Regions from separate parts of the Streptomyces sp. NBC_00237 genome, predicted to be linked through region 4. Evidence: riboswitches for the same ligand, from Rfam matches in the RefSeq annotation. Region 4 holds a riboswitch; each other region holds the start of a gene.

Region 1 (2,193 bases), 1.2 Mb from region 4:
TTGGTGGAGTACGAGCTTCCGGAGCCCGTTCCCGAGCCGCTTCCGGAGCCGGAGCCGCTTCCGGAGCCGGAGCCGCTTCCGGAGCCGGAGTCGGAGCCTGATCCAGAGCCCTCTCCGGGCTTCTCCTTCTCCCGCTCCTTCTCCTTGGCGGCCTCCCGCGCCTGCTCCCGGGCCAGCTCGTCCGCCTTGCGCTTGGCCTCCGCCTCCCGCTCGCGCTCCAGCTCCGCCAGCCGCGCCTTCTCCTGCTCGGTCAGCCGCGACAGCAGCCCGCGCGCCTGCCCCAGCTTGTCCTGCACGTTCTGTTTGGACGTCCGGAGCGTGGCTTGCGCCGTGGTCAGCCGCTCCAGGCTGCGCGTCGCCTCACCCCGCTTCTTGGCGGCGGCCTCCTGCTGGGTGCTGTAGTCGCCGATGAGCTTCTGCTGCCGTTCGGTGGCCCGTGCCATCAGCCGCCGCGACTCGAAGTACGACTGCGGGTCGTCCGCGAGGAGCAGTGCGGCGGTGGACCCCACCGATCCGCTGCGGTACTGCGAGGCGGCGAGGGAGCCGAGCGTGCGCCGGGCCTGGTTGAGCTTGTCGGTGCGCTTGGCGACGTCGTCGAGGAGCGCGTCGACCCTGCCCTTCTGCTTGCGGGTGGCTTCCTTGGCCGCGTTGTACTCCTGGGTCGCCGCCCCGGCCTGCCGGTACAGCGCGTCCACCTTCTGCTGCACCTCCTCGACGGAGGGCTTCGGCGCGGCGGGGGCCGCCTGCGCGGACTGGGTGACGATGCCGACGGTCATCAGAGCGGCGGTCGTGACGCCGACGCCGGGTGTGGAGGTGCGTATCAACGACGTGGTGCGGGTGCGTGGCTTGCGATGCGATGCCAAAGCAGGCATTCCTTCCGTGGGCCGCCTACCGGGTTAGCTGTCGGGTTCGGGCAGGAGACAAGGAAGGCGCGCCCTACGGCCCGCGTGCGTGGGGGGTACGGGCCGATTCACCCCGGTGGTACGAGTGGGTCCCCGGTTCCGAACCGCCTTGCGGGCGGCGCGGATTCGGCGTGCGGCGACCGTTCCGGCGCGGTTCGCCGAGGGGGGTACGGGCCGCTCGCGCAGCACCGTAACGAATGGCTGTGACGGGTGGGAAGCCTGATGTTCGATATGCCCGATACGTTTTCGTGACCTTCGCGGGGGTGTGAGGAAGTCGTCACAGACGGTGGCGTCCGGCCCGCCCCGGCCCCGTACCACCGGCCCGCCGCGACCCCGTGCGACCGCCGTTGTGGCGGAATCCGGGCCGGGCTGTCAGTGGGGCCGCCTAGACTCGGTAGGCGATGAGCAGCCTCTTTGACGACAGCTTCCTGGCCGACCTCCAGAACAAGGACGAATCGGCCCCGCCGCCCCCGGAGGACACCGAAGAAGGTGCCCCTCCGGAGGAGGTTCCGCACGACCTCTTCGCGGGCGCCTTCGACGGTCCGCCGCCGCCCCGGGACGCGTACTACCGGGACGGCGCCCCCCGCCCGGTCACCGACCCGGCGGCGCTCCTCGACGGGCTGAACGAGAACCAGCGCGCCGCCGTCGTGCACGCCGGTTCGCCGCTGCTCATCGTGGCCGGAGCCGGTTCGGGCAAGACCCGCGTGCTCACCCACCGCATCGCGCACCTGCTCTCCGCGCGCGGTGTGCACCCCGGTCAGATCCTCGCGATCACCTTCACCAACAAGGCCGCGGCCGAGATGAAGGAGCGCGTCGAGGCGCTGGTCGGTCCGCGCGCCAACATGATGTGGGTGTCGACCTTCCACAGCGCGTGCGTGCGCATCCTGCGCCGCGAGTCCAAGAAGCTCGGCTTCACGTCGTCGTTCTCGATCTACGACGCCGCCGACTCCAAGCGCCTGATGGCCCTGGTCTGCCGCGACCTGGACCTCGACCCCAAGCGTTTCCCGCCGAAGTCCTTCAGCGCCAAGGTCTCCAACCTCAAGAACGAGCTGATAGACGAGGAGACCTTCGCCGGGCAGGCCGCCGACGGCTTCGAGAAGACCCTCGCCCAGGCGTACGCGATGTACCAGTCCCGCCTCCGCGAGGCGAACGCGCTGGACTTCGACGACATCATCATGACCACGGTGCACCTGCTCCAGGCGTTCCCGGACGTCGCCGAGCACTACCGGATGCGCTTCCGGCACGTCATGGTCGACGAGTACCAGGACACCAACCACGCCCAGTACACGCT
Region 2 (2,193 bases), on a different contig from region 4:
CTGAAGGGGCACACGGCGCAGGGTCGCTTTCGGCCTTGCGTCAAGAGCCTAACCGGCTCCGGGGCAACAGCCAGCCGATCGACCGCACGCTGGGACGAAAAGATGCCCGAATGCCTGTAATACAGGACGAAGGGCCCTGTCGGCATCACCGTGCGTTACGGATCTGTTCATCCCCGAGTACGGCCCGTATGCACGCCTGAGTGCGGTCGCGCACGGGTGAGCCCTGCCGTACGCCCTTGTTACGGAGAAGACCCCGGCCGGGCGCGTTCGGGGGGAAGTCGCGCCCGGCCGGGGCCGGGGTGCGGAGGCGGCGGGGGTGAGCCGCCGCCTCCGCGGTGCGGGAACCGGGCGGGGGTGGGCCGCCGGGGTTCCCGCGGGGCGGGGACGGACGGGGGTGGGCCGTCGGTCCCCGCTGGGTCAGCGAAGGTGGAGCTGCTGACCCGGGAAGATGAGGTCGGCGTCGGAGACGACGTCCTCATTCAGGTCCGCGATGTGCTGCCAGCCGCCCTTGACGTGGTGGGACGCGGCGATCATCGAGAGGGTGTCGCCGGCCTTGACCTGGTACTCGCCGTCGCCCTTCTTGATCGGGCCGCCGGCCTTGGACTCGACCTTGGGCACCGAGCGGGTCTCGCTGCGGGACGCGGCCGGGGCCTGGCGCTTCTTCTCGGTCTTCTGGGCCTTCGGAGCCTTCGGGGCGGACTTCTGCGAGCCCGAACCGGAACCGGTGCTGACGCCCGGGTCCACGCCGTCGTTGCTCAGGTTGCCCGCACCGGCACAGGCCCAGGCGCCGGGGCCCTGGATCTTGAGCAGGCGCTCGGCGGTGGCTATCTGCTGGCCCTTGGTGGCCTGGTCGGCACGCGGGGCGTACTGGGTGCCACCGGCGGCGGCCCACGAGGAGTTCGTGAACTGGAGGCCGCCGTAGTAGCCGTTGCCCGTGTTGATGGACCAGTTACCGCCGGACTCGCACTGGGCGACGGCGTCCCAGGTGTCGACGGAGGCGGCGGAGGCCGAGGTGGCCCCGATCAGCGGAGCGGCGACCGCGACACCGGTGACGCTCGCCAGGGTGGCGACACGGGTGGCCTTGGACGGACGGCGGTGCTTGCCCTTGCTGCTGAAAAGCGACATGGATATTCCCTCACCGACGCCTTCGAGGTGAGCTGTCGGGTTCGGGCTGTGAGTTCGCCCGGCCACCGGTCCGGATCCGCCGCACTGCTGCGGCCTTCCGTTTCGGCGGCTTCACCCCAAGCCGTTCTCGCACGTCTCTCAACGTCCGGGCCCGGCACTTACCTTGGGTCCCCCGCTCCTGCCTACGGCGCTTTCGCGACGACTGCTGCCGAGGCCCGCCGGCAGGATTCGGCGTGCGGGCTCCGGTGCTCACCGGTGGCGAGCGAGGACGACCGTAATCACAGGAGTCCCCGATGTTCAAAGAGGCACATCAGGGACATCCGCCCCCTACTTGCCCCCTCATCACTCCTGTTTACGCAGGTCAGAGGGGGCGCAGGGGGAGATCACAGGGAGGACACGCCAGTTGGAGCGAAGAGACTCATGTCTCACTTGCGCAGAAGTGGACATAACCCCCTTAACTGCCCCTACTTTTCGGCCTTCTCCGCCTTCTCGGCGACCTGACCGTCCTTCAGCTCCAGGTGCTGACCAGGCTTGATGAGGTCCGGATCGGTGCCGAGGGAGTCCCTGTTCGCCTCGTAGAGGGCGGACCAGCCGCCGGGGACCTTCGTCTCGTCCGCGATGTGCCAGAGGCTGTCACCGGGCCGCACGGTGTACGTGCCGGACTCGGGCGCCTCGACCGTGCCTCGGCCCTCGCTCGCGCCCTTGTCCTCGCCCTTGCCGCCGCCGTCCCGCGAGGCGTGCCTGCCGCCCTCGCGGTCGCCCTCGTCGGCCGCGTCGCCCGCCTCGCGCTCACTGCCGGACGCGGGCGAATCGCCCGGTGCCGGAAGGGAGTTCTCGGGGGCGGGAGTGCCTCGGTGCTTGCCGCCGCCGGAAGTGGCCGGACCGGAAGAGGCGGAGGCGTCGGGAGTGTCCGGGGTCCCGGTGCCGGGAGTCGCGGTGGCGTCGGGAGTGGCGTGCGTACCGGAATCGGTGGCGCCCGGGGCGGGCCGCTCACCGGTCGGACCGGTGCTGGGCGAGACGCTGGAGCCGGGGGCGGGCTCGACGGGGGCCCACGGGGCGACGGCGGGC
Region 3 (2,193 bases), 1.1 Mb from region 4:
CCGATCCGTTGGGGACCGGTGGCCGTTCCCTTTTAGAGCGGGACGCCGTTGCTGCGCAGGTAGCCCAGCGGGTCGATGTCGGAGCCGTAGCCCGGACCGGTGCGGATCTCGAAGTGGAGGTGCGGTCCCGTGGAGTTTCCGGTGGAGCCGGAGTAGCCGATCTGCTGGCCGCCGGAGACGCCCTGGCCGGAGCGGACGTTCAGCACGGAGAGGTGCGCGTACTGCGAGTAACGGCCGTCGTTGTGCCGGATGACGACCTCGTTGCCGTACGCGCCGCCCCAACCGGCGGAGACCACGGTGCCCGCGCCGACGGCCTTGACCGGGGTGCCGGAGGACGCGCGGAAGTCGACACCCGTGTGGTAACCGCTGGACCAGCTGCCGCCGGAGGCGCGGTACGGGGTGGAGACGCCCGAGGGGACGGGCGCGGAGAAGCCGGAGCTCTTGGACTGCTGGCGCTCGGTCCGCCGGGACTCGGCCTTCTTCTCCACGCGCTTCTCGGCCCGCTGCTCCGCGCGCTGTTCCGTACGCTCCACGCGCTCGGTCTTCTGCTGCTGCGCGACGGGGGCGGACGCCTGCCGGTCGGAGGCGGCGGAGGCCGAGGAGCCGGACCCGGCCGGGGCCTTGCCGCCGAGGGTGAGCTTCATGCCGGGGAAGATCAGCGACGGATCCTCACCGACGACCTTCTCGTTGTCGCTGTAGACCTTCTGCCAGCCGCCGCGCACGTCCTCGTCCGCCGCGATCTTCGACAGGCTGTCGCCGCTCACCACGGAGTACGTACGGGTGTCGGTCTGCGGCGCGGCCTTCTGCGGCTGCTGCGCCTGCGGGGCCGTCCGCTGCTGCGGAATCTGCGCCTTCGGCGCCTCCTGCGGCAGCGCGACAGGCGCCGCACCCTTGTCCACGGCGTGCGCCCCGGTGGCGCCGATGAGCGGAAGGGCCAGTGCCGCACCGCCCGTACCGGCGGCGACGAAGCCGCGGGTGAGCGAGGAACTGGGCTTCGGGCGGCGGTGCTTACCCTTTGCAGGCATGACGGATTCCTCTCCGGCGCCTGCGAGGTGAGCTGTCGGGTTCGGGCTGGAGCTGCCCGGCCTCGCTCCGGTGGGAGCGCTGCTTCACCCCAAGCCGTACCGGCGGACTTTCGTCCTCCGGGTCCGGCGTACTACCTGGGTCCCCCGCTCCTGCCACACGAAGAAAGTGGGTGCGGACTCCGAGCGGTGGCAGGATTCGGCGGTCCACCCGGATTGACGGTGACCGTAAGCGAGTGCGGACCGCCTGAACAAGCCGTTCCCGCCTTCTCCTTCTCCCGGACACCCCTTCTCCACGATTCTCCCGGTCGCGAGCAACCGTCCCGGACGCCATCTCCCGCCTCTGGCCTGCCGTTTGACGCTTCGGCAGCAGAAGTCACTGCCGTCCCTATGATTCTGCTCACTCGCCCTCCCGCATCCCCCGAGTTGGTTGCCCGGGGCCCCCATTTCGGGGTGGATCGGCGTACGTCTGTCGTATTGTCGGCCAGTGTCCGCCGACGTGCCCGCGTCGGTGAACGACCTTGAGGAGCACTCGTGACGCAGCAGGCATCGCCGTCGGCCGAGCCGGATCTCGCAGGTGTACGGAACTTCCGCGACGTGGGCGGCCTGCCGACCGTCGACGGCGGGCGGACACGTTACGGACGGCTCTTCCGCAGCGGCCACCTGGCGCACGCCACCGAGACGGACACGGCGTTCTTCGACGCCCTCGCCCTCCACACGGTCTTCGACTTCCGCAATGCGGCGGACCAGCGGCTGGAGGGTCCGGACGTCGAGCTGACGGGCGTACGGAACGTGAACATCCCGCTGAGCGACCCGGCGGACGGCACGGAGTTCTGGCGGATGGTGCGCGACGGGAACATCGACCAGCTGCGCGAGGTCCTCGCCGACGGCAAGGCCGCGGCCCGCATGACGGATTCGTACCGCCGCATGATCGCGGAGCGGACGGCGGAGCACAGCCGGGTACTGCACGCGCTCGCGGAGGACAGCGTTCCGGCACTGATGCACTGTGCGGCGGGCAAGGACCGGGCGGGTCTGGCGATCGCTGTGACGCTGCTGGCCGTGGGCGTGGAGCCGGACGCGATCCGCGCGGACTACGTGAAGTCCAACGACCCGCACCGCCGGTACAGGGTGCGTCGCGGCAGCGACTCCCCCGAGGCGATGAACGCCGAGG
Region 4 (2,193 bases):
CTACACCTACGGCGTGCGCGCCTTCGGCCAGGTGCTGCGCTCCGCCGAGGACGGCACGGGAGCCGCCATGCTGGCCATCAGCGGCTCCGTGGACACCGAGTCGACCGGGCCCGCCCTGGACGACCTCTGGAAGGTCCTGCGGACGCTGGCGGCCGGGGGTCTCACCGACGCCGAGCGTGACGTCGCCGTGCAGAACCTCGTCGGGGTGGCCCCGCTCAAGTACGAGACGGCCTCGGCGGTCGCGGGCACGCTGGCCGACCAGGTCGAGCAGCACCTGCCCGACGACTTCCAGGCCCAGCTGTACGCGCGGCTCGCCGCGACCGGCACCGTGGAGGCCACCGCCGCCGTGGTGAACGCCTTCCCGGTGGACAGGCTGGTCACGGTCCTGGTCGGGGACGCCTCGGTGATCGCGGATCCCGTACGGGCGCTGAACATCGGCGAGGTCACGGTCGTCACGGGCTGACTGACCGACTGACCGGCTGACCGGCTGACCGATCAAAGACCGATCCAAGGCCACCCGGGCAACCGGTGAAAAGCAGGACAAGTGGGGCCCCGTTGACTTCCGAGTCGTCGGGGTCCTCCTTTATGTCCGGTTTATTGGAGAGGTTGCCTGTCTGCCGTGTGGGCTCCTTCACAAAAGCGGCCGTCTGTTTGGTGATTGAAAGAAGGGCCGCTTAGCGTCGACCCGGCTGTCCGTCAGAGCGCGCCGCAACCGCGGCACCGGGCAGTCATCGCCGAGTCCCCGTCAGGCGCGAGCCTGGGGAGCCGGGGACCCAATCAGTCCCTGGGGTGAATCGGACGCCATCGCCCTTCACGGGCAGGTGGGGCCCGTAGGAGACCTTCCTGCTCCGAACCCGTCAGCTAACCCGGTAGGCGAGAAGGAAGGAAAGGAAACAGCCACTCCATGGCGTTCACCCGTGCCGCCGGGAAGCACCGGCGTCCCTCCGTGCTGTCGCGCAAGAGCGCCAACATCGCCGGAGTCGCCGCCCTCACCACGACCGGTGTCATCGGAACGCTGGCCCCGCAGGCCATCGCCGCCGAGCAGGACCTGGCCGCGGAAGACACCGGCTCCATCCGCGCCGTCGCGCTGGACCACTCCGCCGCAGGCACCCTGACCGCGCAGGTCGAGGCCCAGGCCCTCGCGCAGCAGGAGGTGCTGGACCAGGCCGAGGCCGAGCGCCAGGCGGAGATCAAGCGCAAGGCCGAGATCAAGCGCAAGGCCGAGGCGAAGGCCAAGAAGGAGCGCGAGGAGCGCGAGCGCGCCGCCCGCGAGGCCGAGCGCAAGCGCCTCAACACCTTCCGCCTGCCGGTCGCCGACTCGTACGTCTCCACGAGCTACAAGTCCGGCGGCTCCCTGTGGTCCTCCGGCAGCCACTCCGGCGTCGACTTCCACGCGTCCTCCGGCTCCTCCGTCGTCGCCGTCGGCTCCGGCACGGTCGTCGAGGCGGGCTGGGGCGGCGCGTACGGCAACAACGTCGTGATCCGGATGAACGACGGTTCGTACACCCAGTACGGCCACCTCGCCTCGATCAGCGTCTCGGTCGGCCAGAGCGTCGGCTCCGGCGACCAGATAGGTCTGTCCGGCTCGACCGGCAACTCCACGGGCCCGCACCTGCACTTCGAGGCCCGCACCTCGCCCGAGTACGGCTCGGACATCGACCCGGTCTCCTACCTGCGTCAGCACGGCGTCAGCGTCTGACCGCGCCTCCCGCTCGAAATGCCCCGGCTCCGTGTGAGCCGGGGCATTTCTCGTACCACGGCATGGCTGATTGCCGTACCGGCGAACCGCCTTCCGTAATTCCCGGTCGCTGCAATAGAGTTGACGGAACAATTCAGTGGGCAGACGGAGGTCCGGGCATGCGCATTCCCGCGCATTCGGTGTGTACGGCGATCCGCGACGACATCGTCTCCGGCGTCCTGCCGCGCGGCAGCAGGCTCACCGAGGAAGTGCTGGCCCGCCGGTACGGCGTCTCGCGCGTTCCCGTCCGCGAGGCGCTGCGCACCCTTCAGGCCGAGGGCTTCGTCACCACCCGGCGGCACGCGGGCGCCTGTGTCGCCGAGCCGACCGCCCAAGAGGCCGCCGACCTGCTGGAGATGCGGACGCTGCTGGAGCCGCTGGGCGCCGCGCGAGCGGCCTCCCGGCGCACCGACTCGCACCTCAAAGTGCTCCGTGGCCTGGTCAGGCTGGGGCAG

The links. A riboswitch is a leader RNA that binds a small molecule or an ion and turns the genes downstream of it on or off. The one in region 4 is predicted to bind cyclic di-AMP.
Region 1: it holds a riboswitch for cyclic di-AMP, as region 4 does, so the genes downstream of both, OG897_RS25180 (C40 family peptidase) here and OG897_RS20005 (M23 family metallopeptidase) in region 4, are expected to answer to the same signal.
Region 2: it holds a riboswitch for cyclic di-AMP, as region 4 does, so the genes downstream of both, OG897_RS04695 (transglycosylase family protein) here and OG897_RS20005 (M23 family metallopeptidase) in region 4, are expected to answer to the same signal.
Region 3: it holds a riboswitch for cyclic di-AMP, as region 4 does, so the genes downstream of both, OG897_RS15550 (LysM peptidoglycan-binding domain-containing M23 family metallopeptidase) here and OG897_RS20005 (M23 family metallopeptidase) in region 4, are expected to answer to the same signal.

The regions. Positions count from the first base shown of each region.
Region 1 covers NZ_JAPEMT010000002.1:2,572,261-2,574,453, reverse strand. Annotated here, with positions in the region: gene OG897_RS25180 (C40 family peptidase) at 1-872, opposite strand, end outside; cyclic di-AMP (ydaO/yuaA leader) riboswitch at 870-1,044, opposite strand; gene pcrA (DNA helicase PcrA) at 1,304-2,193, shown strand, end outside.
Region 2 covers NZ_JAPEMT010000001.1:1,076,619-1,078,811, reverse strand. Annotated here, with positions in the region: gene OG897_RS04695 (transglycosylase family protein) at 418-1,125, opposite strand; cyclic di-AMP (ydaO/yuaA leader) riboswitch at 1,128-1,325, opposite strand; gene OG897_RS04690 (transglycosylase family protein) at 1,590-2,193, opposite strand, start outside.
Region 3 covers NZ_JAPEMT010000002.1:264,570-266,762, forward strand. Annotated here, with positions in the region: gene OG897_RS15550 (LysM peptidoglycan-binding domain-containing M23 family metallopeptidase) at 33-1,025, opposite strand; cyclic di-AMP (ydaO/yuaA leader) riboswitch at 1,030-1,237, opposite strand; gene OG897_RS15555 (tyrosine-protein phosphatase) at 1,557-2,193, shown strand, end outside.
Region 4 covers NZ_JAPEMT010000002.1:1,374,153-1,376,345, reverse strand. Annotated here, with positions in the region: gene OG897_RS20010 (pitrilysin family protein) at 1-463, shown strand, start outside; cyclic di-AMP (ydaO/yuaA leader) riboswitch at 723-891, shown strand; gene OG897_RS20005 (M23 family metallopeptidase) at 905-1,699, shown strand; gene OG897_RS20000 (GntR family transcriptional regulator) at 1,858-2,193, shown strand, end outside.